Regions from separate parts of the Streptomyces sp. NBC_01283 genome, predicted to be linked through region 2. Evidence: riboswitches for the same ligand, from Rfam matches in the RefSeq annotation. Region 2 holds a riboswitch; each other region holds the start of a gene.
The links. Region 2 has a riboswitch for S-adenosylmethionine ahead of thrC (threonine synthase). Riboswitches for the same ligand answer to the same signal wherever they lie in the genome.
Positions count from the first base shown of each region.

Region 1: another riboswitch for S-adenosylmethionine. It lies ahead of OG302_RS30015 (aminotransferase class V-fold PLP-dependent enzyme); the one in region 2 lies ahead of thrC (threonine synthase).
Region 3: another riboswitch for S-adenosylmethionine. It lies ahead of OG302_RS05415 (putative leader peptide); the one in region 2 lies ahead of thrC (threonine synthase).

Region 1 covers NZ_CP108430.1:6,627,672-6,638,026, forward strand. Annotated here, with positions in the region: gene OG302_RS29980 (Ig-like domain-containing protein) at 1-310, shown strand, start outside; gene OG302_RS29985 (hypothetical protein) at 369-770, opposite strand; gene OG302_RS29990 (heme-copper oxidase subunit III) at 949-1,569, shown strand; gene OG302_RS29995 (c-type cytochrome) at 1,652-2,461, shown strand; gene OG302_RS30000 (Rieske 2Fe-2S domain-containing protein) at 2,458-3,513, shown strand; gene OG302_RS30005 (cytochrome bc complex cytochrome b subunit) at 3,510-5,141, shown strand; gene trpD (anthranilate phosphoribosyltransferase) at 5,302-6,366, shown strand; SAM riboswitch class IV at 6,441-6,557, shown strand; gene OG302_RS30015 (aminotransferase class V-fold PLP-dependent enzyme) at 6,739-8,139, shown strand; gene OG302_RS30020 (Lrp/AsnC family transcriptional regulator) at 8,378-8,659, opposite strand; gene OG302_RS30025 (rhomboid family intramembrane serine protease) at 8,656-9,387, opposite strand; gene OG302_RS30030 (hypothetical protein) at 9,526-9,765, shown strand; gene OG302_RS30035 (NYN domain-containing protein) at 9,800-10,355, shown strand, end outside.
Region 2 covers NZ_CP108430.1:5,075,825-5,086,179, forward strand. Annotated here, with positions in the region: gene OG302_RS23285 (ABC transporter substrate-binding protein) at 24-1,241, shown strand; gene OG302_RS23290 (DUF3263 domain-containing protein) at 1,252-1,548, shown strand; gene otsB (trehalose-phosphatase) at 1,565-2,416, shown strand; gene OG302_RS23300 (trehalose-6-phosphate synthase) at 2,610-4,022, opposite strand; gene OG302_RS23305 (hypothetical protein) at 4,068-4,361, opposite strand; gene OG302_RS23310 (glucosyl-3-phosphoglycerate synthase) at 4,469-5,413, opposite strand; SAM riboswitch class I at 5,581-5,715, shown strand; gene thrC (threonine synthase) at 5,733-7,040, shown strand; gene OG302_RS23320 (MoaD/ThiS family protein) at 7,142-7,417, shown strand; gene OG302_RS23325 (cold-shock protein) at 7,842-8,045, shown strand; gene groL (chaperonin GroEL) at 8,347-9,972, shown strand; gene OG302_RS23335 (esterase/lipase family protein) at 10,072-10,355, opposite strand, start outside.
Region 3 covers NZ_CP108430.1:1,150,053-1,160,407, forward strand. Annotated here, with positions in the region: gene OG302_RS05395 (PucR family transcriptional regulator) at 1-703, shown strand, start outside; gene OG302_RS05400 (LLM class flavin-dependent oxidoreductase) at 975-2,102, opposite strand; gene OG302_RS05405 (NtaA/DmoA family FMN-dependent monooxygenase) at 2,117-3,562, opposite strand; gene OG302_RS05410 (LLM class flavin-dependent oxidoreductase) at 3,582-4,847, opposite strand; gene OG302_RS05415 (putative leader peptide) at 4,924-5,070, opposite strand; SAM riboswitch class IV at 5,118-5,231, opposite strand; gene OG302_RS05420 (glutathione S-transferase family protein) at 5,853-6,602, shown strand; gene OG302_RS05425 (DinB family protein) at 6,599-7,132, shown strand; gene OG302_RS05430 (M13 family metallopeptidase) at 7,205-9,166, opposite strand; gene OG302_RS05435 (S1 family peptidase) at 9,496-10,355, shown strand, end outside.

The DNA of each region.
Region 1 (10,355 bases), 1.6 Mb from region 2:
GAGGGTCACCGACTCCGGCGAGTACGTGCACGCAGCTCCCTGGTCGGTCGGCTCGCAGGGGTACGCGAACACCAGCCATGGCTGCACGGGCATGAGCACCGGTGACGCCGCCTGGTTCTACGAGACCGTTCGGCAGGGCGACATCGTGAAGGTCGTCAACAGCTACGGCGCGGACATGGATCCGTTCGGCAACGGCTTCGGCGACTGGAACGTCGGCTGGAAGAGCTGGCGCAGCGGCAGCGCACTGCTGGACGGGGCCAAGGAAGGCCCCACGGCGGTCGACGCGGCCCGACTGCGTCCGCAGGTCTGACAGGGCCGCAGAACAGCACGGAAGGCCCCGCGCCGGAGCGCGGGGCCTTCCGCGCGCCTCAGGCCTGGACGGCCAGCCGCCGGCGCAGCAGGGAGGCCAGGGAGCCCGCGAACTCGACCGGGTCGACCGGAAGGGTCACTGCGGCCTCCGCACGGCTCCAGGTGGCCAGCCAGGCGTCCTGCGGGCGTCCCATGAGCAGGAGCACGGGCGGGCAGTTGAAGATCTCGTCCTTGAGCTGACGGCAGACCCCCATGCCGCCGATGGGCGTGGCCTCGCCGTCCAGGACGCAGACGTCGATGCCGCCCCGGTCGAGTTCCTTCAGCACGGCGGGCAGCGTCGCGCACTCGATGAACTCGACCGCGGGAACGTCCGCCGCCGGCCTGCGTCCGGTGGCCAACCGGACCTGCTCGCGGGTGCTCGCGTTGTCGCTGTAGACCAGCACCGTGGCGGTCGGCTGCATTGTTCCTCCGCTTCGTTGAGGGCATTCGGCCGGGGACCGATGCGCGGATGCTACTCCTCCGGACACCCCGTCAACAGCGGTTCGGACAGCCCTTCGATGGGCCATACGGGCAGGACACACCCCACAGACACTCCGAACGGCACCCCCCGGGGTGAGGGCGGGATAAGCGACCGACATAATGTCGGTCGTGGCGACAGCAACGACAGTAGATACCGGGCACGCGCACCCGCCGGTCAATCGACCGAACCTCACCAGCGTCGGAACCATCATTTGGCTGAGTTCCGAGCTGATGTTCTTCGCGGCCCTCTTCGCGATGTACTTCACCCTGCGATCGGTGACAGGACCTGAGCACTGGAAGGAAATGGCGTCCGCGCTGAACTTCCCGTTCTCGGCGACGAACACCACGATCCTGGTGCTCTCCTCTCTCACGTGTCAGCTAGGCGTGTTCGCCGCTGAGCGTGGTGACGTGAAGAAGCTCCGGATGTGGTTCATCGTCACCTTCATCATGGGTGCGGTCTTTATCGGCGGTCAGGTGTACGAGTACACCGAGCTGGTCAAGCACGAGGGCCTCTCGCTCTCGTCCGACCCGTACGGCTCGGTCTTCTACCTGACCACTGGCTTCCATGGCATGCACGTGACAGGCGGCCTCATCGCCTTCCTGCTGGTCCTCGGCAGGACGTACGCGGCCAAGAGGTTCACCCATGAGCAGGCGACCGCAGCCATCGTCGTGTCCTACTACTGGCACTTCGTCGATGTTGTCTGGATCGGTCTCTTTGCCACGATCTACATGATCAAGTAAACGGGGCCGGGCCCAGCCGGGCCCGACGTTCCGACTCATTCCAGAAGCATCGACGCAGAAGATCCTGACACCGGGGTAATCCGTGAAAAAGCTCTCCGCACGACGACGCCACCCGCTGGCGGCGGTCGTCGTCCTACTCCTCGCGCTGGCGGCCACCGGGGGGCTGTACGCCGCGTTCGCACCCGCGGACAAGGCGCAGGCCGACGACACCGCCCAGTCCCTCGCCATCGACGAGGGCAAGAAGTTGTACTCCGTGGGCTGCTCCAGCTGCCACGGAACCGGCGGTCAGGGGTCCTCCGACGGTCCTAGCCTGGTGGGCGTCGGCGCAGCCGCCGTCGACTTCCAGGTCAGCACCGGCCGCATGCCGCTCCAGCAGCCGGGCGCCCAGGCGCCGAAGAAGAAGGCCATCTACAACCAGGCCCAGATCGACCAGCTCGCGGCGTACATCGCCTCGCTGGGCGCGGGCCCGACCATCCCCACCGAGAAGCAGTACAGCCCGGAGGGGGCGGACATCGCCAAGGGTGGCGAGCTGTTCCGCACCAACTGCGCGCAGTGCCACAACTTCACCGGTGAGGGCGGCGCGTTGACGAAGGGCAAGTTCGCTCCTTCGTTGGAGGATGTCTCCCCGAAGCACATCTACGAGGCCATGCAGACCGGCCCGCAGAACATGCCGTCCTTCCCCGACACGACGATGCCGGAGAAGAACAAGAAGGACATCATCGCGTACCTCGACGCGGTCAACGGCGAACAGACCGAGAGCCCTGGCGGTCTCAAGCTGGGTGGTCTGGGTCCGGTCAGTGAAGGCCTGTTCGGCTGGATCTTCGGTCTCGGCTCGCTGATCGCGGTCGCCGTGTGGGTCGCCGCTCGGACCGCAAAGGCCAAGAAGTCATGAGTAGCCAAGAGAAATCAGAAGAGAACCTGCCCAGCGTGCAGGAGACCGAGCACGGCTCGGTAGCGGTGAAGGACGAGAACCCGTTCGCCGACCCGGGCCTTCCGCCCCATGAGCACCGTGTCCAGGACATCGACGAGCGGGCCGCCAAGCGGTCCGAGCGTGCGGTCGCCTTCCTGTTCACACTGTCGATGCTGGCCACGATCGGCTTCATCGCCTCGTACGTGGCGTTCCCGGTCGACAAGCGCATCTACATCTTCCCGATCGGCCACATCAGTGCGCTGAACTTCTCCCTGGGCATGACCCTGGGCGTGGCGCTCTTCTGCATCGGCGCGGGCGCGGTCCACTGGGCCCGCACTCTGATGTCCGACGTGGAGGTCGCCGACGAGCGGCACCCCATCGAGGCCGAGCCCGAGGTCAAGGCCAAGGTCATGGCCGACTTCAAGGCCGGTGCCGCGGAGTCGCAGTTCGGCCGGCGCAAGCTGATCCGGAACACGATGTTCGGTGCGCTGGCCATGGTGCCGCTCTCCGGTGTCGTCCTGCTGCGCGACCTCGGTCCGCTGCCCGAGGACAAGCTGCGGCACACGCTGTGGTCCAAGGGCAAGCTGCTCGTGAACATGAACACGAACGAGCCGCTGCGCCCGTCGGACGTCCAGGTCGGCTCGCTGACCTTCGCCAAGCCCGAGGGCCTGGAAGAGGACGCCCACGACTTCCAGAAGGAGATCGCCAAGGCGGCCCTGATGATCGTCCGCATCCAGCCGGACAACATCAAGGACAAGCAGGAGCTCGAGTGGTCGCACGACGGTGTCGTCGCGTACTCCAAGATCTGCACCCACGTCGGCTGCCCGATCTCCCTGTACGAGCAGCAGACGCACCACGTCCTCTGCCCGTGCCACCAGTCCACCTTCGACCTCTCCGACGGTGCCCGAGTGATCTTCGGCCCGGCCGGTCACGCGCTGCCGCAGCTGCGCATCGGCGTGAACGAAGAGGGCTATCTCGAGGCGCTCGGCGACTTCGCTGAGCCCGTCGGTCCTGCTTTCTGGGAGCGCGGATGAGCACTACGACGACTGATACGCGTAAGAAGGAGGCGCCCGCAGGTGAGCGGGTCGCCGACTGGGCCGACGGACGTCTGGGGATCTACTCCCTGGCCAAGGCCAACATGCGCAAGATCTTCCCGGACCACTGGTCCTTCATGCTCGGTGAGATCTGCCTCTACAGCTTCATCATCATCATCCTCACGGGTGTGTACCTGACCCTGTTCTTCCACCCCTCGATGAACGAGGTGGAGTACCACGGCAGCTACATCCCGCTGCAGGGCCAGCTGATGTCCGAGGCGTTCAACTCGACCATGCACATCAGCTTCGATGTGCGCGGTGGTCTGCTGATCCGGCAGATCCACCACTGGGCGGCGCTGATCTTCCTCGCGGCGATGTTCGTGCACATGATGCGCGTCTTCTTCACGGGTGCGTTCCGCAAGCCCCGTGAGGTCAACTGGGTCTTCGGGTTCCTGCTGTTCGTCCTGGGCATGTTCACCGGCTTCACCGGTTACTCGCTCCCGGACGACCTGCTCTCCGGTACCGGTGTGCGCTTCATGCAGGGCGCCGTCCTGTCCGTGCCGATCGTGGGCACGTACCTGGCGATGTTCCTGTTCGGCGGGGAGTTCCCCGGCGGCGACTTCGTGGCCCGGTTCTACTCGGTGCACATCCTGCTGCTGCCGGGCATCATGCTCGGGCTCGTGGTGGCGCACCTGATCCTGGTCTTCTACCACAAGCACACCCAGTTCGCGGGCCCCGGCAAGACGAACAAGAACGTCGTCGGCATGCCGCTGCTGCCCGTCTACATGGCGAAGGCCGGAGGCTTCTTCTTCCTGGTCTTCGGTGTGATCGCGGCCATCTCGGCGATCGCCACGATCAACCCGATCTGGGCGCTCGGTCCCTACCGTCCGGACCAGGTGTCCACCGGAGCGCAGCCCGACTGGTACATGGGCTTCTCCGAGGGCCTGATCCGTGTCATGCCGGGCTGGGAGATCAACGCCTGGGGTCACACGCTCGTCCTGGGCGTGTTCATCCCGCTGGTCATCTTCCCGCTGGTCCTGGTCGCGATCGCGGTCTACCCGTTCATCGAGTCCTGGGTCACCGGGGACAAGCGCGAGCACCACATCCTGGACCGCCCGCGCAACGTCCCGACCCGTACGGGCTTCGGCGTCGCGTGGATCACCTGGTACATGGTGCTGCTGATCGGTGGTGGAAACGACCTCTGGGCCACGCACTTCCACCTGTCGATCAACTCGATCACCTGGTTCGTGCGCATCGCGTTCTTCGTGGCGCCGGTCCTCGCCTTCATCATCACCAAGCGGATCTGCCTGGGTCTGCAGCGGCGCGACAAGGACAAGGTGCTGCACGGTCGCGAGTCCGGCATCATCAAGCGCCTGCCGCACGGTGAGTTCATCGAGGTCCACGAGCCGCTCAACCAGGAGCAGCTGCACACGCTCACCGCGCACGAGCAGTACGCGCCGCTCGAGATCGGCCCCTCGGTCGACGAGAACGGCGTCGAGCGCAAGGTGTCCGGTTCGCAGAAGCTCCGGGCCAAGCTCAGCAAGGGCTACTACGGGGAGGACAACCAGATCCCCAAGCCCACCACCGAGGAGTACAAGGAGATCACCAGCGGCCACGGCCACCACTGATCCCTTGAACGCTCCGACGTTCTGACCGCAAGGTCTGACCACCAGGTCGCCACGGCGAGAGCCCCGTCCCTGCATCCAGTGCATGGACGGGGCTCTTTGCCGTCCCCCGGGCTGGATAAGGTGTTCCTGACCCTTGCCTAGACGAACCCAGGAGCGGCAGATGAGCGCTGTGACCCCCGCAGGAGGCAACACCGCGGCGGCCCGTTCCTGGCCCGGTGTGCTGAACGGGCTGCTGGAAGGGCGCGACCAGAGCGCCGAGGACGCCGCGTGGGCGATGGACCGCATCATGCGCGGCGAGGCGACCGACGCGCAGATCGCCGGCTTCGTGGTCGCGCTGCGGGCCAAGGGCGAGACCGTGGAGGAGATCTCCGGCCTCGTCCGCACGATGTACGAGCACGCCAACGTGATCGAGGTGCCGGGGCAGACCGTCGACATCGTCGGCACCGGCGGCGACGGCGCGAAGACCGTCAACATCTCCACGATGTCCGCGATCGTGGCCGCGGGCGCCGGCGCGAAGGTCGTCAAGCACGGCAACCGCGCCGCCTCCAGCGCCTCGGGGGCCTCCGACGTCCTGGAGAAGCTCGGGGTCAACCTGGAGCTGCCGCTGAACCGGGTCGTCGAGGTGGCCGAGGAGGCCGGGATCACCTTCTGCTTCGCCGTGAAGTTCCACCCGGCGCTGCGGCACGCCGGCGGGGCCCGCAGCCAGCTGGGCATCAGGACCGTCTTCAACGCCCTCGGCCCGCTCACCAACCCGGCCAAGGTGCGCGCCCAGGCGGTCGGGGTCGCCGACCCGCGGATGGCGCCGATCGTGGCCGGGGTCTTCGCCGAGCGCGGGAACTCCTCCCTCGTCTTCCGCGGCGACGACGGGCTCGACGAGCTGACGACCACGGCCACATCCCGGGTCTGGGTCGTACGGGACGGAGCCGTGCGCGAGGAGGCCTTCGACCCGCGCGACGTCGGCATCGACCTTGTCCCCGTGGAGGCACTGCGGGGCGCTGACGCCTCGTACAACGCCGAGGTGGCGCTGCGTCTCCTGGACGGAGAGAAGGGCCCTGTGCGGGACGCCGTGCTGCTCAACACGGCGGCGGCCCTGGTGGCCCTCTCGCCGGGCGAGGGGACCCTCGTGGAGCAGATCGGCGCCGGGATCGCGAAGGCGGCCCAGGCCATCGACTCCGGTTCCGCGAAGAAGGCCCTGGAGCGGTGGGTGGCGGCCAGCAACAGGTGAGTGTGGCGCACACCGCAGTCCGGATGCCGGACTGCGGTGTGCACCGGGAAGATCGTGTGGCAAGATGCTGCGCAGGTCATGAGTGACAGCGATTAGGCCCCGGCTCGCTGTCCGGCAACCCTCCGTCCGTGGCGGGGTGCCCCGGGTGAAGACCAGGCCGTACGCAGCAAGGCGTATGGCAAGCGCGGACCCCTGCGCACTCGATGAGTGTCGTACCCCTGGGGTCCTGGTCCTCAAGGGAGCAGTCTCGTGAGCAAGCGAATGCGATAGGGCTTCCCGGCCCCTTTTCCGCACCCCCTTTTCTCTTCATCACTGCAGCGCCGTATGTGCGCCCTCGCAGTGAACTCGCCTGCCTTCCCACGGGAGTTCGCCATGTCCGCACGCTCTGTCGCCACCGTCACCGACGCCTCCTCCACCGAGTCCGCCGACCCCTGCTGCGCCGCGCCGCTGCCGGTGCTCGGCCGTGACGTCACCGTGCCGCTCGTCACCGGCGGCGAGGTGACCTACGCGGCGCTCGACTACGCCGCGAGCGCCCCGGCGCTCCAGCGGGTGTGGGACGACGTGGCCGCGTACGCGCCGTACTACGGCAGCGTGCACCGCGGCGCCGGGTACCTCTCGCAGCTCTCCACCGACCTCTTCGAGAACAGCCGCGTCACCGTCGCGGAGTTCCTCGGCTGCCGCGAGGACGACCAGGTCGTCTTCACCCGTTCGACCACCGACTCGCTCAACCTCCTTGCCGCCGCGCTGCCCGCCGACTGCCAGGTCTTCGTCTTCGAGACCGAGCACCACGCCTCGCTGCTGCCCTGGCGCGACGCCCGCGTGACCTACCTGAACGCCCCGCGCACCGCCGATCAGGCCGTCGCCACCCTGGAGCGCGCACTCGCCGACCGCGACCCCTACGGGCCCGCCCTGGTGTGCGTGACCGGCGCCTCGAACGTCACCGGTGAGCTGTGGCCGGTCAAGGAGCTCGCCGCCGCCGCCCACGCGCACGGCGCCCGCATCGTCCTGGACGCCGCGCAGCTCGCGCCCCACCACCCCGTCTCGATCAGCGAGCTCGACGTCGACTGGGTCGCCTTCTCCGGCCACAAGCTGTACGCGCCCTTCGGCTCGGGTGTCCTCGCGGGACGCTCCGACTGGCTGCGGGCGGCCGAGCCGTACCTCGCGGGCGGCGGCGCCTCGCGCAAGGTCGCACGGCGTACGGACGGCGGCGTGGACGTCGAGTGGCACGACACCGCCGCGCGGCACGAGGCCGGCTCGCCGAACGTCATCGGCGTCTACTCGATCGCCGCCGCCTGCAAGGCGCTCACCGAGGCGGGCTTCGACGAGCTCGTCGCCCGGGAGCGCCACCTCATCGCCAAGGTCCGCGAGGGTCTCGCTGAAGTGCCCGCCGTGAAGGTGCTCTCGCTCTTCGGCGACGACGCGCCGCGCGTCGGCGTCATCTCCTTCGTCGTCGACGGCTGGAACAGCTCGCACTTCGCCGCCGCGCTCTCCGCCGAGTACGGCATCGGCGTACGCGACGGTCTCTTCTGCGCCCACCCGCTGGTGCGCACCCTGCTCGGCAGCGACCCGCAGACCCAGGGCGAGTGCGGTGCCCCCGAGGCCGCGCCCGGCGAGAAGTCCCTGAACGCGATCCGCGTCAGCTTCGGCGCGGGCACCCCGGACGAGCACGTGGAGCGCTTCGTGCGCGCCTGCAAGGAGCTCGTGGCCGACGGCGCGCGCTGGAACTACCGTACGGAGGACGGGCGTTGCGTCCCGGACACCACGGCCGCCTGAGCCCTGGGCAGTCCCCTCAGGCATGACCCCAGAACGATCATCCGCAGGGCCCGCTCGCGCCCTCCGCCCGGATGTGGTGCGCGTCCTGACCGGCTCCCAGGCCGTTGTGGGGGGTTGCAGGCGACGCGGATCTCGGAGTCCTTCAGGCGGGGGTCGAGGCCCGAGGGGTCGACCCGGCTCAGGCGGGTCAACTTCCGCCCGCCGTGCGGGAGTTCTACGCCCAGGACGGGAGCGGACGCTAGGAGTCGAGGCCGATCGCGAACGCCGCTTCGAGGTCGTGCTGCGAGTACGTACGGAACGCGACATGCGTGTCCGTCCCCTCCACGCCCGGGATCTTGCTGATCTTGCCGGGGATGACGTCGGCCAGGTCGTCGTGGCGCGTGACGCGCACCATGGCGATCAGGTCGTACGTACCGGTCACGGAGAAGACCTCGCTGACACAGTCGAGGGCGGCGATCGACTCGGCGATCTCCGGGATCCGGTCCACGCTGGTCTTGATGAGCACGATCGCGGTGATCACGGCTGACTGTCTCCCTCGGTAACCGGTGCTGGCTTCTTCACTCTAGCTGTCCTCCTGTAGCGCCCCCATGCGTACAGAAAGCCGAGGGAGAACCCGACCAGGTGGGCCAGATACGCCACCCCCGGCCCCTGCGCGCCCTGCCAGGCCGCGAGCCACTGCAGTACCACCCAGAACGGCAGCACCACCCAGGCCGGAAACCGCAGCGGCAGGAAGAAGAGGAACGGGAAGAGGCTGGTGACCCGCGCCTTGGGGAAGAGACGGAGAAAGGCACCGAGCACCGCGGAGATCGCCCCCGACGCGCCCACCAGGGTCTGATGCGAGCCCGCGTGCGCGACCGCGTACGCGAACAGGGCGAGATAGCCGCAGCCGACATAGAAGAACGCGAACTGGAGGTGTCCCATCCGCTCCTCGGTCATCGCCCCGAAGACGAAGAGGAACAGCATGTTGCCCAGCAGATGCAGCCAGCTCCCGTGCACGAAGAGCGCGGTGGCCGGGGCGAGCACGGGCCGCAGCGCCCCGCTGAACAGCTCCGAGGGGACCACGCCCCAGCGCTCGAAGTAGTCCTGCTGTGCGGCGAGCAGCTCATCGCCGGTGCCGTACCCGGGATTGAGCCCCGACACGGGCGAGATCACGAAGACCAGACAGCAGACGGCGATCAGTCCGTACGTCACCGGGGCGGACTGCCCCCTGAGCATCCGGCCCGCCGTCGAACCCCATGTCTTGATCATGAACAGAGCATGACGTAAGTGCAGCAAACCGTACAGACCGCCCCGCCGCGTGGGAGGCCGCCGCATGGAGACCCTTACAGGCCTTAGGGTTACGGGCACCACGCACCATGGAATTCCGAAGGAAAGCGAACAGCCACGATGACGGTTCCTCTGCCGACCGACACCACCCGGTGGCGCTGCGCGCTCTGCGGCAACCTCACGCGTTTCGACGTGACCCGCACGTCGAAGGTCGTCGAATATGTGCACCTCGACCTGGCCGGTGAGTCGAACGTCGAGGAACGCGAGGTGGTCAGTGAGACCATCGAGTCGGTGCGCTGCCGCTGGTGCAACGCGGTGGACCAGGTGGAACTCGTGGACAGGCCGGGCGCCGGCTCCTGAGGGAGCGGGCCCCGCACAGCTAGTGGGGTGACGGATGGTGGAGAGCGCAAGCGGGGAGCCGGACGACGGCACCGCTGAGGTGCTCGACCGCCCGCTGCCCGACGGAGTGCGACGGCGGGTCGTCCAGATCGTCTCGGACGGCTTCGGCGGGCTCACGGTCAGCGAACTGCCCGCACAGCTGCGGCAGTACGCCCGCTTCACGCCGACCCGGCGGACGAAGTTCGCGGGCAACGCGATGGCGGCGGCCCTGGAGGGCGACGCGCTCTTCCGGCAGCGCATCGGCGAACGTCTCAGAGAGGCGCAGCCCGAGCTCACCGGCGCCCTGGACGCGGGCTCACCGCCCCCGGCCGCGGACCCCCTCGATGTGGCGGCCGCGGCCTATGTACTGCGTCCCACCGGATGGGTGAAGCTGGTGACCGCCGCGGGTGAGGAAGCCCTGCGGGCGGACGCCGAGCGCGTCGAGGACGAGACCCGCGCCGAGCTCGAACGGCTGCGCCAGGAACTCTCCGCGGCCCGCGGCCAGACGAAGGCCGAGACCGAACGGCTGCGCACGGAGCTGGAGTCGGCGAAGAAGGAAGCCGAATCGATGC
Region 2 (10,355 bases):
CCGCGGCGATAGCCGCACTGGGCATGGCGGCGGTACTCGCCGGCTGCGGCGGTCCGGGCGACTCCGGCGACGTCACCCTCAAGCTGGTGGCCGCCGACTACGGAGACTCCAAGGCCAACAGCTCCCAGAAGTACTGGGACAAGCTCGCCAAGAAGTTCGAGGCCGCGAACCCCGGCATCAAGGTCGACGTCAGCGTCTACTCGTGGACCGACGTGGACCGCAAGGTCAAGGAAATGGTCAAGGCGGGCGACGCCCCCGACATGGCCCAGATCGGCGCGTACGCCGACTACGCCGCGGCCGACAAGCTGTACCGCACCGAGGACCTCGTCTCCATCTCCACCCAGGCCGACTTCATGGCCCCGCTCTCCGAGGCGGGCGAGGTCAAGCGCGTCCAGTACGGCATGCCGTTCGCCTCCTCCACGCGCCTGCTCTTCTACAACCAGAAGATCTTCAAGGACGCCGGCCTCACCCCGCCGCAGAGCTGGAGCGACCTCGCGGCCGACGCCAAGGCGCTCAAGGCGCGCGGCGTGAAGATCCCCTACGCCCTGCCGCTCGGCACGGAAGAGGCGCAGGCCGAGACGATGCAGTGGCTGCTCAGCGGTGGCGGCGGCTACACCGACAACGTCGGCACGTACGACATCGACTCCGCGCAGAACGTGAAGACCTTCACCTGGCTGAAGGACGAGCTCGTCGGCAAGGGCCTGACGGGCGCCACGCCGCCCGCCAAGCTCGACCGCGCCGAGGCCTTCGCCGCCTTCACGCGCGGCGACGTGGGCATGCTCAACGGCCACCCCACGCTGATGCAGATGGCCGCGAAGAAGGGCGTGAAGTACGGCATGGTGCCGATGCCCGGGGTGAACGGCCACACGCAGGCCACGATGGGCGTCGCCGACTGGATGATGGCGTTCAAGCAGCGCGGCAACCGCGAGGAGATCGGTAAGTTCCTCGACTTCGCCTACAGCACGAAGAACGTCCTGGACTTCTCGCGCGAGTACGACCTGCTGCCGGTGACGAACTCCGCCGCCGAGCAGATGACGGGCAACAAGAACGACAAGGCGCTCGCCGAGTTCCTGGACGAGCTGCCCACCTCGCAGCTGTACCCGGTCGGCAAGACGTCCTGGGCGCAGGTCTCCGTCCAGGTCAAGAAGTACATCGGCAAGGCCGTGGACACGAACGGCAATCCGGCGTCGATCCTCAGCCAGATCCAGGCCAAGGCGGTCACCGAGGAGAACTCGGAATAGCGTGGCCGGCATGACCGATGCCCAGGACGATGCCACTGACAACGCTCGGGCCGACGCCCCGGACGACGTGTTCCCCGACACCGGCCTCTCCGAGCGCGACCGCGCGATCCTCGCCCTGGAGCGCCGGGACTGGGTGGCCGGTCCCGGCGCCAAGGAGCGGGCCGTGCGCGAGCAGCTCGGCCTGGTCCCGGTCCGCTACTACCAGCTCCTGAACGCCCTGCTCGACGATCCCCGCGCCCTCGCGCACGATCCGGTCACCGTGAACCGCCTTCGGCGGGTCAGGGAGTCCCGGCGCGGGGAGCGTTGAGCGTAGGGTCGGTCCCATGGGTGACCCTGTGTACTTTCCCGAGCTGCCCGAGCCCGTGACCCCCGCCGGACGCGAAGGTCTGGCCGCGCTCCTCGCGGGGCCCGGGAAAGCCGTGATCGCGCTCGACTTCGACGGCACGCTCGCCCCGATCGTGGCCGACCCCGAGCAGGCCCGCGCCCACCCCGGCGCCGTCCCGGCCCTCGCCGCGCTCGCGCCGAAGGTGCGGTCCGTCGCCGTCGTCACGGGCCGCCCGGCGGGCGTGGCGGTGCGCTACGGCGGCCTCGCGGGCGTCCCCGGCCTCGAACACCTCGTCGTGCTCGGGCATTACGGCGCCGAGCGCTGGGACGCCGTCTCCTCCACCGTGCACGCGGCCGAGCCGCACCCCGGGGTGGCGTCCGTGCGCGCCGAACTGCCGGGCTTCCTGGACGGGATGGGCGCCTGGCGCGGCACGTGGATAGAGGAGAAGGGCCGCGCGGTCGCGGTGCACACGCGGCGCGCGGCCGATCCGCAGGCCGCCTTCGAGGCGCTGCGCGAGCCGCTCGCCGAGCTGGCGTCCCGGCACGGCCTGATCGTCGAACCGGGCCGTCTGGTCCTGGAGTTGAGGCCCCCCGGCATGGACAAGGGCGTGGCCCTGGCCGACTACGTACGCGAAGTGGGCGCCGAGACCGTCCTGTACGCGGGCGACGACCTGGGTGACCTGCCCGCCTTCGCGGCCGTCGAGAAGCTCCGCTCGGACCAGGTGCGGGGCCTGCTCGTGTGCAGCGGCAGCGCGGAGGTGGCGGAGCTCGCCGAGCGGGCCGACCTGGTGGTGGACGGCCCGCGGGGCGTGGTGGGGCTCCTGGGCTCCCTCGCCGCTCAACTGCCCTGATCGGCACCGAGGCTGGGCGGGTCGGGGAGGGGGTTCCCGAAGTAGTCGCGGGTGGTCCCGTCGTCCACGGCGGTCCCCTGCCCGCGGGCCGGTGAGCCGGGCTTCAGCCGTACGTCACCGGGGGCGCCCGGGTCCGCGGGTCGGCGTTGACGCCGGTGAGGTCGCGGGGCTGGGAGGTCCGCCACTCGAACGATCAGGCCCTCAGCGCCCGCAGCTGGTCCAGGAACCACTGGGCCGGGGGCAGAGCCGTCGCCGCCGCCGCGAGCCGCTTTGTTCGTTCCGCTCGCTCCTCCGTCGGCATCGACAGCGCCGCGTGCAGCGCCGAAGCAGTGCCCGTCACGTCGTACGGGTTCACGACGAGCGCGTCGTCGCCCAGCTCCTCGTACGCCCCCGCCTCTCGCGAGAGAACCAGTACGCACCCCTCGTCGGAGACGACCGGCACCTCCTTGGCGACCAGGTTCATGCCGTCCCGGATGGGGTTCACCAGGGCCACGTCTGCCAGGCGATATGCCGCGAGCGAGCGCGCGAAGTCGTCCTTCACGTGCAACACCACCGGCGTCCAGCCGGCCACACCGAAGCGGGAGTTGATTTCGTCGGCGACCCGCTGCACCTCCGCCGTGTAGTCGCGGTACACCGCGAGATCCTGCCGGGAGGGGTACGCGAAGGCGACGTGCACCACCCGCTCGTGCCACTCGGGGCGATCCTCCAGCAGCTGCCGGTAAGCCAGCAGTCCCCGGACGATGTTCTTCGACAGTTCCGTCCGGTCCACCCGGACGATCACCTTCCGGTTGCCGGAACCCCCGATCTGCTCCCGCAGCGCGACCAGCCGCTCCTCCACGTCGTCCCGCCGCGACCGCTCCCGCAGGAAGTCCGCGTCGGCCCCGAGCCCGTGCACTCCGATCCGCGTGCCGGACGTACCGCCGAGGACGGCGACGCAGCACTCCGTGAACGCGTCCGCCCACCGGCCCGTCAGGAACGCGGCCCGGTCGGCGCCGAGGATGCCCCGCAGCAGCTGCTCCGCGATGTCGTCCGGCAGCATCCGGAAGTAGTCCACCGGCGCCCACGGCGTGTGCGAGAAGTGGCCGATGCGCAGGTCGGGGCGGAGCTCCCGCAGCATGCCCGGCACCAGGGCCAGGTGGTAGTCCTGGACGAGGACCGCCGCGTCCGCACCGGCACTCTCCGCGAGCGCCTCGGCGAAGGCCCGGTTGTAGGTCTCGTACGCCGCCCACTGTGCCCGGAACTCCGCGCCGAAGGCCGGTTCCAGCGGCGTCTGGTAGAGCATGTGGTGGACGAACCACAGCACCGAGTTCGCGATCCCGTTGTATGCGTCGGCGTGCACGCCCTCGTGCGAACCCGCGTCGATGTCGAGCATCCGCACCCCGGGCTCGCCGACCCCGCGCCGCACCGCCTCGCGGTCACCGTCGCCCAGCGCCGCGCAGACCCACAGCGCGGACTCCCCGTCGGACTCGCCGATCGCGCTGAGCCCGGAGACGAGTCCGCCGCCGCCCCGCTTGGCCGTCAGCTCCCCGTTCTCCTCCAGGGTGTACGTGACGGGGCCGCGGTTGGACGCGACGAGGATCTGGGCGGAGGCGTGCTCGGAGACCATGTGGCGAACCTAGCCCTTCCGGGATGGGCTCAAACGTACGGGCGCTCATCGCTGGTCGCGTCTGCTCCGCGCCGCCGCCACCGCCAGAACGCCCAGGGTGAACAGGGAGATCGCCAGGCCCGCGTACAGCATGGTGTCCGACTCGCCGCCCGTGTCGGCCAGTTCCCCCGGCGTGCCCTCGCGGCTCACGGTCCCGGCCCGCTGATGCCCCGGAACGGGCTGTGCCGGCGCCTCCATGACCATGGTGCCGGTGGCCCTGATGTCGTCGTACGGCGATTCCGCGGCGGCGGGCGCGGTGGCCGCTCCGAGTGCTCCTGCCGTGAGGGCGGCCGTCGTCATGGCCACGGCACCGACGCGTCGCGCGCTTCCCATTACTTGTCTGAGCCACATAACTTGTCTGAGCCACATAAGTGGGGAATGTAGACAAAATGCCCGGTTCTGGGTGGTTACGCCACGCGGCGGGCCGTGTACTCCGCGATGCCGGACATCGGCGGGCGCTCCTCCGTGTCCACCGAATGGGTCCGCGGCTCGAACCCGCGCTCGCCCCGTTCGAACTGGGTGAGCTCGGGGCGTACGAGATGGCCGCGCGCGAGCCGCAGCTGTGCCGTCCGGTAGATCGCCGCCGCCATCCGCCCCAGCGCCTGCCCGTCCTGGTGCCGGTGCTTGCGCACACCGACGTCGACCTGCGCGAGCGCGTCCAGGCCCACCGTGTGCAGCGCGTCGACGAGCAGGCCCAGCTCCACTCCGTAACCGACGGGGAACGGCAGCCGCTCCAGGAGGGACCTGCGCGCCGCGTACTCGCCGCCCAGCGGCTGGACGAACCCCGCGAGCTGCGGCCAGTGCATGTTGAGCAGCGGGCGCGCCATCAGCTCCGTGACCCGGCCGCCCTGACCTGCCTTCTCGCCCAGGGGGCGGTCGTACATCGCCTTCACGAAGTGCACGTCGGGCTCGGTCAGGAGCGGGCCCACGATGCCGGTGACGAAGTCCGCCGAGAACTCCCGCAGGTCCGCGTCGACGAACGCGACGATGTCACCGCCGGTCACCAGGAGCGAGCGCCACAGGACCTCACCCTTGCCGGGCACCGCCGGGATGCGCGGCAGGATCTCGTCCCGGTGCACGACCCGCGCACCCGCCTGCCGCGCGACCTCGGCCGTGCGGTCCCGCGAGCCGGAGTCGATCACCACGAGCTCGTCGACGAGGGGAGTCCGCTCGACCAGCTCGCGGCGGATCTCGGCGACGATCTCACCGACCGTCCCCTCCTCGTCGAGCGCGGGCAGGACGACGCTCACCGAGGCTCCCGACGCCCGCTTGGCGTCGAGCAGCGCGCTGAGCGGACGGTCGGCAACGGACCAGGAACGCCTGGTCAGCCAGCGCTCGGCCTCTTCCAGCACGGGTGGCTCCTCCTGTGTGTGGCCTGCATGTGATCCATCTCGCGGTTCGGACGACTATCTCAAGGGTCCAGGCCGTCGGTTACAGTCTTGAACAACGCGGATGACCATCGCATGTCGGGGGTCATCGCGTAACAAATGCCCCGGGCCCCTGAAGCCCGGCGCCATACCGCTCATCCAGAGGGGCAGAGGGATACGGCCCGTTGAAGCCCCGGCAACCATCCCGCCGACCGCGCACGCGAGGTCTCGGTGGGGAAGGTGCCAATTCCGTCTCGCGGCGAAATGCGTCGCGAGGAAGATGAGGAGAAAGGGCCTCGCCTCCATGGCTGCGCAGACTGTCGCAACGAACGACACCACCCCCTCCACCACGGGTTCCGTGGACCTCGGCCCCGCGTCCGGCCTCTCTTGCCGCGAGTGCGGCGAGCTCTACGCGCTGGGCCCGATCTTCGCCTGCGAGGCCTGTTTCGGCCCGCTCGAAGTCGCGTACGACCTGCCGACCGGTGACCCCGAGGCACTCCGGAAGCAGATCGAGTCCGGCCCCGACAACATCTGGCGCTACGCGCCCCTGCTGCCCGTCCCGGCGAACGTCGCCGAGAAGCCGAACATCAACCCCGGCTGGACCAAGCTGGTCAAGGCCGACAACCTCGCGCGTGAACTCGGCGTCGAGCAGGGCAAGTTGTTCGTCAAGGACGACTCCGGCAACCCGACGCACTCCTTCAAGGACCGCGTCGTCGCGCAGGCCATCGAGGCGGCGCGCGCCTTCGGCTTCACCACCCTCTCCTGCTCCTCCACCGGCAACCTCGCGGGCGCCGTCGGCGCCGCCGCCGCCCGCGCCGGCTTCCGCTCCTGTGTGTTCATCCCGCACGACCTGGAGCAGGGCAAGGTCGTCATGGCCGCGGTATACGGCGGCGAGCTCGTCGGCATCGAGGGCAACTACGACGACGTGAACCGCTTCTGCTCCGAGCTCATCGGCGACCCGCTGGGCGAGGGCTGGGGCTTCGTGAACGTGAACCTCCGGCCGTACTACGGCGAGGGCTCCAAGACCCTCGCGTACGAGATCTGCGAGCAGCTCGGCTGGCGGCTGCCCGACCAGCTGGTCATCCCGATCGCCTCCGGCTCGCAGCTCACGAAGATCGACAAGGGTCTCAAGGAGCTCATCGAGCTGGGGCTCGTCGAGGACAAGCCGTACAAGATCTTCGGTGCTCAGGCCGAGGGCTGTTCGCCGGTGTCGACCGCCTTCAAGGCCGGTCACGACGTCGTGCGCCCCCAGAAGCCGGACACCATCGCCAAGTCGCTGGCCATCGGCAACCCCGCCGACGGGCCGTACGTCCTGGACATCGCGCGTCGCACGGGCGGTGCGGTGGAGGACGTGAACGACGAGCAGGTCGTCGACGCGATCAAGCTGCTCGCTCGGACCGAGGGCATCTTCGCGGAGACCGCGGGCGGGGTGACGGTCGGTGTCACCAAGAAGCTGATCGACGCGGGCCTCATCGACCCGACCTTGACCACGGTTGTGTTGAACACCGGTGACGGGCTCAAGACTCTTGACGCTGTTGCCGAGACGTCTCAGGCGACTGCCACGATTCGGCCCAGCCTGGACGCGTTCCGCGCCGCCGGGCTCGCCGACTAGCCGCCGTAGGGCCTGACCGCCGTCCTCGACGGGCGGTCGTGGTCCGTCCTCGCGCAGTTCCCCGCGCCCCTGAAGGGGCCCCACACACCCGAGGTGAAATCATGAGTGTCAAGGTTCGCATCCCCACCATCCTTCGCACCTACACCGGCGGTCAGTCCGAGGTCGCCGCGGAGGGTGCGAATCTCTCCGAGGTCATCGCCGATCTGGAGAAGAACCACGCCGGTATCGCGGCCCGTGTCCTGGACGACCAGGGCAAGCTGCGGCGCTTCGTGAACGTCTACGTGAACGACGACGACGTCCGCTTCGAGCAGGGCCTGGAGACGGCGACGCCGGACGGCGCCGGGGTCTCCATCATTCCCGCCGTCGCCGGTGGTTGATCCTTTAAAGAAATACCCTGCGTAATCTCCATTGCCCCCTCCGCGAGAGAAGCGGAGGGGGCAATTCCATGTGGTTGAGCGCGGTACAGTTGGGAAGCGAGCTTCCCTGTTTGTGCCGAGCGCATATACGAAGTCGCCCCGAGGGCGACAAGAAGTAGCCAAAGTGCCCCGCCCATTTGCCCCTCTCGTGGCATTTGCCTGGCCCGACTTGCCCTGAACTCCGGCGAATTATTCGCATATTACCGATCAGGCGTGCCCAGAATTCTCGTCCGATTGACCTGTTGCAGAGGGCAGTTGGACAGATACATTCAGCCGCGGTCGACGCGTTCCGGCGCACGCCTCCACAACCCATTGGGGGGGTGAGGTCTGACCCGGGTCCGCGAAGTGCGGGTCCGTGCAAGGGCCAGTAATAGGGGAGTTAGGCATGGCTCAGGGCACCGTCAAGTGGTTCAACGCGGAGAAGGGGTACGGCTTCATCGCGGTCGACGGTGGTGCGGATGTTTTCGTCCACTACAGCGCGATTCAGATGGACGGCTACCGCACCCTTGAAGAAGGTCAGCGAGTGGAGTTCGAGATCTCGCAGGGCCAGAAGGGTCCGCAGGCGGACATGGTCAAGCTCGCCGTCTGATCTCGGCGCGATCGGCCAGTGACTTAGAGAGTCATGAGGGGCCCGTACCCGACAGGGGTACGGGCCCCCCGTGCGTGCGCCCCTCGTACGTCTGGGATCCGCGAGAGGCGCTTGCACTCGTAGGGGTCGAGTGCTAATCATTGGGCTTAGCACTCTCCGAGTGAGAGTGACAGAACTTGGATCGGGTCGGTGAGGCCCGCAGGCCGGGTGGGGCAAGGAACCACAAGGCTTGCAGGCCGTCCGTCGCGGGCGCTGGCGCGATCCGGAAGCATGCCACCCCTGTCCGGGAGGACCACTTCACATGGCCAAGATCATCGCGTTCGACGAGGAGGCACGGCGCGGCCTCGAGCGCGGCATGAACCAGCTCGCCGACGCCGTCAAGGTGACCCTGGGCCCCAAGGGTCGCAACGTCGTCCTCGAGAAGAAGTGGGGTGCCCCCACGATCACCAACGATGGTGTTTCCATCGCCAAGGAGATCGAGCTCGAGGACCCGTACGAGAAGATCGGCGCCGAGCTGGTCAAGGAGGTCGCGAAGAAGACGGACGACGTCGCCGGTGACGGCACGACGACCGCGACCGTCCTGGCGCAGGCGCTGGTCCGCGAGGGCCTTCGCAACGTAGCCGCCGGTGCCAACCCCATGGCCCTCAAGCGTGGCATCGAGAAGGCCGTCGAGGCCGTCTCGGGCGCACTCCTTGAGCAGGCCAAGGACGTGGAGACCAAGGAGCAGATCGCTTCTACGGCCTCCATCTCCGCCGCCGACACCCAGATCGGCGAGCTCATCGCCGAGGCGATGGACAAGGTCGGCAAGGAAGGCGTCATCACCGTCGAGGAGTCGCAGACCTTCGGTCTTGAGCTTGAGCTCACCGAGGGCATGCGCTTCGACAAGGGCTACATCTCGGCGTACTTCGCCACGGACATGGAGCGTATGGAGGCGTCGCTCGACGACCCGTACATCCTGATCGTGAACTCGAAGATCTCGAACGTGAAGGACCTCCTTCCGCTCCTCGAGAAGGTCATGCAGTCCGGCAAGCCGCTGCTGATCATCGCCGAGGACGTCGAGGGCGAGGCCCTGTCGACCCTGGTCGTCAACAAGATCCGTGGCACCTTCAAGTCCGTCGCCGTCAAGGCCCCGGGCTTCGGTGACCGCCGCAAGGCCATGCTCGGCGACATCGCCATCCTCACCGGTGGCACCGTCATCTCCGAGGAGGTCGGCCTCAAGCTGGAGAACGCCGGTCTCGACCTGCTCGGCCGCGCCCGCAAGGTCGTCATCACCAAGGACGAGACCACGATCGTCGACGGCTCCGGTGAGAGCGACCAGGTCCAGGGTCGCGTCAACCAGATCCGCGCCGAGATCGAGAACTCGGACAGCGACTACGACCGCGAGAAGCTGCAGGAGCGCCTGGCGAAGCTCGCCGGCGGTGTTGCGGTCATCAAGGCCGGTGCCGCGACCGAGGTGGAGCTCAAGGAGCGCAAGCACCGCATCGAGGACGCCGTTCGCAACGCGAAGGCCGCCGTCGAAGAGGGCATCGTCGCCGGTGGTGGCGTGGCCCTCATCCAGGCAGCCGCTGTCTTCGAGAAGCTTGAGCTCGAAGGTGACGAGGCCACCGGTGCCGCCGCTGTGAAGCTGGCCCTCGAGGCCCCGCTGAAGCAGATCGCGGTCAACGCCGGCCTTGAGGGTGGCGTCATCGTCGAGAAGGTCCGCAACCTGCCCATCGGCCACGGCCTGAACGCCGCGACCGGTGAGTACGTCGACATGATCGCCGAGGGCATCCTCGACCCGGCGAAGGTCACGCGCTCTGCCCTGCAGAACGCCGCGTCCATCGCCGCGCTGTTCCTCACCACCGAGGCCGTCATCGCCGACAAGCCGGAGAAGGCGGGCGCTGCCCCGGCCGGCGGCGGCATGCCGGGCGGTGACATGGACTTCTGATCCGCCTCTGGCTGATCAGCGGTTCATCGCTCCACGCGAACCGAGGGCGGCACTCCTTCTCACGAAGGGGTGCCGCCCTCGGGCGTTTCCCGGTGCGGTCTAGGGCAGGCGGTCCAGGATCCAGGTGCAGAGTTCTTCCGTGACCAGGGTGTGGCCCTCGTTGTGGGAGGCGCAGAGGTACTCGTCGAGCTCGCTGTCCCCGGAGTCCTCCGGGAACGGGTCGTGCAGCTTCTCGTGGGTGTCGATGTCGCGCAGGGCGACCGCGCTCACCGAGGGGACGAAGCAGTGCTCGCGGGTCTCCGCCTCCGAGCCGAGGCCGATGATCGCGGGGATCTTGTTCAGCTCGTCGGCGAGGATGCCGAAGCCCTCCAGGGTGCCGCCGG
Region 3 (10,355 bases), 3.9 Mb from region 2:
GGCATCCCGCCTGGGCGTTCAACTACCCGAGCGTTACTGCCTGTTGGTTGCGGAGCCGGTGGACACCAGGGCCCTGGACAGCGGCACGTCCGACATCTCGCTGACCACGTCCACCGCCCTGCTCACGGCCCTCGGTGGCGGCGGGGCGCCGGGAACGTCCCCGGCGACGACCTCCCTGGCGACGACCCACGGTTCGCGCGCCGTCCTGCTCCTGCCCGCCGGCTCCGCCGACGCCGCGCCGGACGTCCTGCGCAGGCACGCCTGGCGCGGCTGCGTGATCTCGGGCGAGAGCCTGGACCGCGTCGCGGTCGCCCACCGGCTCGCCGCGGGCTCCCTGGACGCCGCTCCCCCGCACGCCCATCACCCCGACCGGGTCCTCACCGACGCCGACGCACACGTCCTTGCCCTGCTCGCGGGCCACCCCGTGGTGAGCCCCGACCAGATCGGCCGCCTCGTCCTCGGCCACCTCGTCGACGGCGCCCAGCGCCACCTCCTGGAAGCCCTCACCGCGTACATCGACACCGGCTCCGCCAACGCCGCGGCCCGCGAACTCCACCTCCACCCGCAGTCCGTGCGCTACCGCCTCCGCCGCGTCCGGGACATCACGTCCCGCGACCCCCAGGACCCCTGGCAGCGCCTCACCCTGGACATCGCCCGCACGATCGTGCTCGGGGGCCGGGGCGGGCAGGGGCCCGCCCGATGACGACGAGGGCAGGCGTACGGCCTCGCCTCCCCCGATGCGCGGTCTCCCCTCCCCGGCGCACGATCGCGGCCCAACGCCCCCGCGCACAGACCTGGTTCACCTATCCAGATGCAGCCACGATCCCAGTCACCCGGCCACCCTCGACCGCACAACCCAGCAGCCCAGACCCCCGTAGCGGCCCTCTCACCTGGGGCGCAACTGCTGGCCCATCGCCTGACGCGGGCTCCCGCAACCGTCCGCCGGGCGGCCCTTCGCCCGGCGGACGGTCCCGTCACCTGCGCCGCCACTCCTCGGCGAGCAGCTCGTAGGAACGCACCCGGTCGGCGTGGCCGTGGGTGATCGTGGTGATGAGCAACTCGTCGGCCCCGGTGGCTTCCTGGAGCTGTTCCAGGAGGTCCGCGACGCGTGCCGGGGAGCCGGTGAACTGGGTTTCCGTGCGGTCCTCGACGAGCGCCCGGTCCGCGTCGGTCCAGGTATGCTCGCGTGCCTCGGCCGGCGTGGGGTACTGGATGGCGCCCTCGGCCGTGCGAATGCTGCGGACCCACGGGCCGTAGCCAGCGGCGAGTTCGCGGGCGGTCTCGTCGTCCTCGGCGACGACGACGTCGGCGGAGACGCTGACATAGGGCTTGTCGAGTATGTCGGAGGGCTCGAACGCGGCACGGTAGCCCTCCGCGGCCTCCAGGACCGTGCCCGGACTGACGTGGTAGTTCGCGGCGAAGGGCAGGCCATTGCGGCCCGCGACGTCCGCGCTCTGGCCGCCGCTGCTGCCCAGGATCCACACCTGGATGTCGGCGCCCTCACCGGGGACGACATGCGCCTCGATGCCGTCAGCGGACCGGTACGTCCCCGCGAGCAGCGCGAGGATGTCGTCGACCTGCTCCCCGTAGTCCTGCGCCTGCGCGTGCGGCTGCTGGAGCAGCTTGCGCTGGAGGGCGACGCGGGGCGAACCCAGCAGATGCTCGTAGGAGAAACGCGGCGGGATCCGCAGCCCGTTGGGCGCGTGACCGTCGACGACGGGGGTCACGGTCGGCGGCGCGGCGGGGGGCGTACCGGGTGGTTTGCCGCCGGAGCGGCCGAGTCCCAGGTCGAGGCGTCCGGGATGCAGGGCGTCGATCAGGCCGAACTCCTCGACCGTGGAGAGCGCGGTGCGGTGACCGAGCTGTACGGCGCCGGCCCCGAGCCGGATCGTGGAGGTCGCGGCGGCGGTCAGGGCGAGGACGACCGCGGGTGAGGTTCCTGCCACGCCCGGGTTGAGGTGGTGCTCGGCGAACCAGTAGCGGGCGTAGCCGAATCGCTCGGTCTGCCGGGCCAGATCGATGGAGTTGTGGAGCGCTTCGGCCGCGGTGGAGCCGGACGAGACCGGGACCAGGTCAAGGACGCCGAGAGGGATGGCTGGCATGTGTGTGGTCCTCCTCAGCGACCGGCCGACGCGGGCACGGACGTAGGTGCGGGATCGGGCGTGGGGACGGATACGGGCTCGGGGATGCTCGGCGTGGCGTCGGGGTGGGCCAGGCCCAGGTGGTCGCGCAGGGTGGTGCCCTCGTACTCCGTACGGAAGACGCCGCGCTCCTGGAGCAGCGGGACCACGGTGTCGGCGAAGGCGTCGAGGCCGCCGGGGGTGATGTGCGGGACGAGGATGAACCCGTCGGACGCGTCGGCCTGGACGAAGGAGTTGATCGCCTCGGCGACGGTGGCCGGGGAGCCGACGAAGGACTGCCGGTTGCCGGTCTCGATGACGAGGTCGCGGATGGACCACTTGTTCGCGGCCGCGAGCTCGCGCCACTCCCGGGCGGTGGCCAGCGGGTCACGGTACATCCGCACTTGGGCCCGGCCGCGCGCGACGGTGTGCTCGCCGAGGTCCGGGTCGATGTCGGGCAGCGGACCCTCCGGGTCGTACGCGGAGAGGTCGCGGTTCCAGACGAACTCCAGGTGCTTGATCGCCGTGGCGCCGCTGACCTGCTTGCGCCGCACCTCCCGGGAGAGTTCCTCCGCCTCGGCGTCCGTGTCGCCGAGGACGAAGGTCGCGGCGGGCAGGATGAGCAACTGGTCGTGGGTGCGGCCGTGACGGGCCAGGCGTCCCTTGACGTCCGTGTAGAACGCCTGCCCCTCTTCGAGGGTGCTGTACCGGCTGAAGATCGCGTCAGCGCCCTCGGCGGCGAACTCCCGCCCCTCCTCCGAGTCGCCCGCCTGGAAGATGACCGGGCGCCCCTGGGGACTGCGCGGGACGTTGAACTGCCCCTGGATGTCGAAGTGCCGGCCCTGGTGCACGAAGGCGCCCACCTTGGCGTCATTCAGGAAGGTGCCGGTCTCCTGGTCGGCGAGGATCTCGTCCCCGCGCCAGGAGTCGAAGAGCTCGTGTGCCGTGGTGAGGAATTCCTTCGCCCTGGAGTACCGCTCCTCCTGCGGGAGGAATCCGCCGCGACGGAAGTTCTCGCCGGTGAAGGCGTCCCATGAGGTCACGACGTTCCAGGCGGCGCGGCCGTCCGAGAGGTGGTCGAGACTGGCGAACTGGCGGGCCACCTCATAGGGCTCGTTGAAGGTGGAGTTGATGGTGCCGGTAAGGCCGAGGTGCTCGGTGACGGCGGCGAGCGCGGTGAGGACGGCGAAGGTGTCGGGCCGTCCGACGACGTCCAAGTCGTAGATCTGGCCGCCCTGTTCGCGCAGCCGCAGTCCCTCGGCGAGGAACAGGAAGTCGAATTTGGCGCGCTCGGCGGTGCGTGCGAAGTGCGCGAAGGAGCTGAACTCGATGTGGCTTCCGGCTTCGGGGTCGCTCCACACGGTGGTGTTGTTGACGCCCGGGAAATGCGCCGCGAGGTGGATCTGCTTGAGCGGCTTGTCCGGTGACGTTGACTTGCTCATGTCGGTGGTCCTTTCCCGCTCAGGCGGTGGCGGCGTAGCGGCTCGCGGGGCGGGCGAGGCCCAGCAGACCGCGCAGGGTGTCGGCCTCGTACGCGCGGCGGAAGACGCCGCGGCGCTGGAGTTCGGGCACCAGGCCCCGGGTGATCGCCGGGAGGTCGTGGCCGACGACGGCGGGGCGCAGCCGGAAACCGGTGAGCCCGGCCTGCGCCAACTCTGCGAGCAGATCGGCCAGTTGAGCGGGCGTGCCCGTGAAGATGCGCGCGTCGCTGGTGTACGGCTGCCCGGCGAGGGAATCCAGCCGTTCCCGGCGGGCCGCGGCGGCGGCCGGGGCGTCGTCGAGGAACACCACCAGGTCGCCGAAGAGGTGCAGGGGCTCGTCGCCGCGTCCGGCCGCGTCCTGTTCGGCGCGGACCGCCGTGACGATGGCGTGTGCGTGCCCGGCGTCGCGCGGGGTGACGTATCCGAGGTCCGCGGAGCGGCCGAGGAGGCGGAACGGTGCGTCGGTCGGGCCCTCGTGGGCGAGCGCGCTGACGAGGGGCCGGCCCTGCGGCGGCCGGGGTGTGATCGAGGGACCCTTGACGCTGAAGTGCTTTCCCTCGAAGTCGATGTAGTGCAGCTTGTCGCGGTCGATGAAGCGGCCGGTGGCGACGTCCCGGATCTCCGCGTCGTCCTCCCAGCTGTCCCAGAGGCGGCGCACGGCTTCGGCGTAGTCGGCCGCCTCGTCGAAGAGGTCGGCGGTCAACTCCCGTACCTCCGGCCTGCCGAGATCCTCGACGTCCTCGAAGGCGGGCAGCGTGCGGCGTCCGAAGTGCGCGGCCTCGTTGCGGCGCGCCGAGACCTGCACGCGTACGCCCGCACGGCCCGTGCTCACGTAGTCGAGCGTGGCGATCGCCTTGGATATGTGGAAGGGCTCGGTGTGGGTGGCCACCACTGTCGGCACCAGACCGATGTGGCTGGTCAGCGGCGCGACGCGGGCGGCGATGAGGACGGCGTCGAGCCGTCCGCGGACCTGATCGGTGCGTCCGTCGGGCTCGGTGAAGTGGGAGGACTGGAGTCCGAGCCCGTCCTCGATCGTCACGAAGTCGAGCAGACCGCGCTCGGCCTCGGTGACCAGATCGGCCCAGTACCGGGCGGTGAACAACTCCCCTGGCCGGGCGACCGGTTCGCGCCAGGCGGCCGGGTGCCAGCCCGCGCCGTCGAGCGCGACGGCGAGGTGCAGCGCGGCCGGAGGAGCGGAGTCAGCGGAAAAGGGCAGGGCGGATGAAGGTGAAGGTGATGACGACACGGAGGAGTGCCTTCCTGATCGACCGTACGAGAACACCGGCCCCTCGGCTCCGAGGGTGCGGCGGCGGGGTGACGGGTCAGGAACGACAGAGCGCGCCGGCGACACGCTGCAGGTCGATGTGCGGCCGGGAGTACAGATGCACCTGGCGGCTGGGGGCGATCACCAGGACGCGCGGCGCGGGAACGGGCGGCGCGGGCGCAGGCACGGGCGGCACCAGTGGCATGTGCGTCACCTCCGCCCTTCCGGCTCGGCGGGCCCGGAGCCCGGCCTGTCTCGCGCTTGCGGAACCCTGGCCGGGAACCGCCTGGTCCTCACCTGGAGCACCCCGCCGCGAGGGAGGGTTGCCGGTCAGCAAGCCAGGGCTTGACGCTGACACTCGTAACCTTCTCGGACGTTACGTGAGGTCGTAGCCGTGCGCAATGCCCGTGGATCATGGCCGGGCTCACATCGCCGTACGTGTCTCTGCGTGGGACTCCGTCAGGGTCAACCGGCGGGCCACGCCTTCTGTTCCGCTGCCGTCCGGGGAGTTCCAGGGAGATCCGTGGGGGTCGGGGAGTTCCACAGGCCTTCTTGACGGCGGGGGAACCCCGGACCCAGACTTCCGGGGACGGTCTCGAGCGGGTCCCCGAGCGGGCCATCGGCTCCGGGTGCAACTCCGGGTACAACGGGCCTCGAAAGCAGGGCTGGTGAACATGTCCAGGGCGGTCGCCGCGAGGAACAGCACCCCGCGATCCCCCCTGTCCGCACCCAGACCCCGCCCCCACGTCCTGACCAGGCGGCTGCACATCGACCTGCTGCGCGTGTGCAGCGCCTCGGCTCCAGCCGTCTGACGTCACCGCGGAAGAGCCGGTCGCCCACCCGGAAGGCAAGGGCTCGCGTCATCGCTCCGGCTCTCCGCGATCATCCGCGGCCCTCTGCTGCCCCGCCCCCTCTCCCCCCGCTCTCTCCCCCGCCGTCCCGCCGGCGCCGAGCGCCGCGGGCGCCCCCTCACCTGTCTGGAGAGCCATGCCCGAGACCACGTCGCACCGCCCGCTGATCCGCAGCCGCATCGGAGCCGATCTCGCGGGCGGCTTCTACCCGGCGCCCCACCGCTATCACCTGTACCTCTCGGCCGGATGTACGGGCTCCCTGCGCGTCTCGATCACCCTCGACCTGCTCGGGCTCAGGAACGCGGTCACCACGACGCTCCTGACACCGGACACCACCACGGCGGCCCACGCCGACCTACACCGCCACTACGAGGCCACCGAGCACCACTTCGACGGTCCGCCGACCGTTCCCGCACTGTGCGACCGATGGAGCGGGCACGTCGTCAGCAATCACACCCCCGACATCCTGCGCGACCTGACCTGCCGCTTCACCGCACACGCCGGCGGCCCGCTGCCCCGGCTGCGCCCACCGGCCCTCGCGGCACGGATCGACGCCTGGCACGAGCAGCTCGCGGGCCCCCTCACCCCCGCGACGCTGGACCAACTCGACCGCCGACTGGCCTGCCACGCCTACCTGGTGGGCGAGGAACTCACCGCGGCGGACGTGGACTTGTGGGCGCGGCTCGTCCACCGGACCCCGGACGCGGCCGAGGCCATTGATGCCCGCCCCGACGTGCAGGCCTACGTACGCCGCCTGCGCGACCACCCGGCCTTCTACGCCAACCACCCTCACCCCGTTGGACCGGAGCGGCGGCAGAGCCCGCCCGAGTGCGGCACGAAATCCGTTTCCCCGGCAGAGAGGCCCTGTGCCAGGGTCACCCGGTGACCGATTCCCGACACACGCTGCTCCGCGGGCAGTTCGACCTGACCTGGTCACTCTTCGAGTACCACCTGGAGCGGCTCGAACCCGAGGACTTCCTGTGGGAGCCCGCCCCGCTCTGCTGGACGATGCGGCCCGACGGCGACGGAGGGTGGGTGGCGGACTTCGCGGAGACCGAACCCGACCCCGTCCCTGTTCCGACGATCGCCTGGATCAGCTGGCACATCGGCTGGTGGTGGAGCGTGACGATCGACCACGCGCGGGGGCAACCGCCGCGGGAGCGGACCGAGATCACCTGGCCAGGTGGCGGCAAGGCAGCGGTCGAGTGGCTGCGTGACCTGCGTACGGACTGGCTGGCGGTGCTCGACCGGCTCGACGACGCCGCCCTGGACGCCACCGCGCCGTTTCCCTGGCAGTACGACTCCGGGCACACCGTGGCCGACATGCTCGCCTGGGTGAACTCCGAGCTGATGAAGAACGCCGCCGAGATCGGCCAACTCCGCCTGCTGCGCGTCGCGCGCCGGCTGGACCGGTGAGCGGGCGGGCGGCGCGGAAACAGATCGGGGCGGCCACGGCGCAGTGCCGCGACCGCCCCTGGGGAGATCAGGTCACCAGATCCTGACGCGCTCCGCCGGGTCAAGCCAGAGCCCGTCGCCCTCCGCCGTCCCGAACGCCTCATGGAACTCGTCGAGGTTTCGGACGATGTTGGCCCGGAACTCCGGCGGCGAGTGCGGGTCGATGGTGAGGTACTGCTGCTCCTGCTCCTTGCGGCGCTTGGTGCGCCAGCAGTAGGCCCAGTTCATGAAGAGCCGCTGGGAGCCGGTCGTGCCGTCGCTCTCCGGCATCGGGGCGCCGTCGAGCGCGATCTTGTACGCCGTGTGCCCGATGGTCAGCCCGCCCAGGTCGCCGATGTTCTCGCCGACCGTGAGCGAGCCGTTGACGAACTCGCCGGGGAGGTTGCGGGGCGAGAACGCGTCGTACTGCTTGACCAGTGCCTTCGACTTCGCCTCGAACGCCGTCTTGTCGGCCGCGGTCCACCAGTCGTTGAGGTTGCCCGCGCCGTCGTACTGCGCGCCCTGGTCGTCGAAGCCGTGGCCGATCTCGTGGCCGATGACCGAGCCGATGCCGCCGTAGTTCTCCGCGGGGTCGGCGTCGGGCGAGAAGAACGGCTTCTGCAGGATGCCCGCGGGGAAGCAGATCTCGTTGGTGCCCGGGTTGTAGTACGCGTTGACCGTCTGCGGCAGCATGAACCACTCGTCGCGGTCGACCGGCGCACCGATCTTGGCGAGCTGCCGGTCGGACTCGAAGGCGGCTGCCGCGTGCGCGTTGCCGAGCAGGTCGTCGTCGGAGACCTGGAGCGCCGAGTAGTCGCGGAACGTGTCCGGGTAGCCGATCTTGGGACGGAACGTGGCGAGCTTCTCGTACGCACGCTCCTTCGTCTCGTCCGTCATCCAGTCCAGACGGGCGATCGACTGGCGGTAGGCCTCGAGGAGGTTGCCGACGAGGTCGTCCATCATCGCCTTGGAGCTCGGCGGGAAGTGCCGTGCCACGTACTCCTTGCCGACGGCCTCACCGATGGAGCCCTCGACGAAGGCGACCGCCCGCTTCCACCGGGCGCGCAGCTCCGGGGTGCCGTTGAGGGTGCGGCCGTAGAACTCGAAGTTGTTCCGGACGAAGGGGTCCGTGAGGTAAGGCGCGCTGGAGCGCAGCACCCGGACGAGCGTCCAGTCCCGCCACTGCTCGATCGGCACCTCGTCGAGGACCGCGGACAGGTGACGGAAGTAGGACGGCTGGCGGACGCACGTCTCGGCGATCGTGGCGTCCGAGCCGCCGAGCCCCTCGGCGAAGGCGCGCCAGTCGAAGTGCGGCGCCAGGGTGATCAGTTCGTGCAGGGTGGTGAGGTTGTACGTCTTCTGGACGTCACGCGTCTCGGCCCGCTCCCAGTGGCCGGCGGCGAGCCGCGTCTCCAGGGCGAGGACCGTCTGCGCGGCCTCGGCGGGCGAGGCGTGCTGCCCCAGCGTGAGCAGCTCGGTGAGGTGGGCGAGGTACTTCTCGCGGATCTCGGCGAACTTCTCCTCGCGGTAGTACGACTCGTCGGGCAGGCCGAGCCCGCCCTGGAGGATGTTGAAGAGGTAGCGGTCGGAGTCCCGGTCGTCCGAGTCGATGTACGAGCCGAAGAGACCGGAGCCGCCGATCCGCTCGAAGCGGCCGAGGAACGCCGCGAGCTCGCGGGTGTCCCGGAGCCCCGCGACCTCGTCGATCAGGGGCTGTACCGGGGCGAGCCCGCGGGCGGCGATCGTCTCCTCGTCCATGAAGGAGGCGTACAGCGTGGCGATCTTGCGGGCGTCATCCGGGACCGCACCGGACGTCGCGGCCGACGCCAGCTCCTGGATGATCGCCTTCACTTGTTCCTCGGCCGTGTCGACCAGCTGCACAAAGGGGCCCCAGCTGGAGCGATCCTCGGGGATCGGCTCGTGCTCCAGCCAGTGACCGTTGACGTGGCCGAACAGGTCGTCCTGCGGCCGGATCTCGGGGTTCATGCCCGTGCGGGCGTCATCCAGCATGCTCATTCACGCACCCTACGCGGACAGCGTGGCCGAACACGATCGGCTTGCGACCGCCGATCGCGCCCCGGCCGGTCCCCGCCGTCCTCAGCCGCCGACGCACTCCCGCAGCTGCCGCGCCGTCACCGTGTCACCGTCGGCCACCCGGGCACGCGGGCGTGTCGGTGAACACCACCCGGCTGCTGTCTTTTGGCTCCAATTGCCTCCGGATGACTCCCAGTTGGTATGGACATGACTGCCGAGCCGCTCTTATGCTCCGCCTGAACTCATCGTGAGAGCGCTCTCATCCCCCCTGTTCCTCCCCACCCCGATGGAACGACAGAAAGGGCCCTGCCGTGAGACGCAGAACCGGAGTCCGCATCGCCTTCTCCTCCTTGCTTCTGGCCGGCACCTGGGCGAGTGCCTCGCTCGCCCCCACCGCGATCGCCGCCCCCGCACCCGCCGCTCCCCCGGCATCCGCGGGCATGCTCACCGCCCTGCAGGACGACCTCGGACTCACCGCGAGCCAGGCGCGCGCCCGCCTCGCCGCCGAGAAGAACGCGACCCGCGTCGACCGCGCGGCGCAGCGGGCGGCCGGATCCACGTACGCCGGATCCTGGTACGACGCCGACACCGGCAAGCTGACCGTCGCCACCACCAGCGCGGGCAGGACCGACGCCCTGCGCGAGACCGGCGCCACCGTCCGCGTGGTCCGCCACAGCGCGAAGGAACTGGACGCCGCCAAGAAGCGCATCGACTCCCTGTCCGCGCCCAAGGGCGTCAGCAGCTGGCACGTGGCGCCGCGCAGCAACAAGATAGTGGTGAACGTCGTCGCTGCTCAGAAGGACGACAACGATGTCCGCCGGTTCGTCGACCGGGCCCGGAAGGCCGGTCCCGTCCAGGTCGAGACGGTCGGCAAGGCTCCCAGCACCTTCGCCGCGGGCACCGTGGGCGGCGACCCGTACTACACCGGCAACGTCCGCTGTTCCATCGGCTTCTCGGTGCACGGCGGGTTCGTCACGGCGGGCCACTGCGGGCAGGCGGGCGCCGCGGTGCGCGGCTGGGACAACTCGCCCATCGGCAACTTCCAGGGCTCCTCGTTCCCCGACAACGACTACGCGTACGTCAGCGTGGGCAACGGCTGGTGGACCGTCCCGGTGGTGCTCGGCTGGGGCACCGTCTCCGACCAGCTCGTCCGCGGCTCGGCGGAGGCACC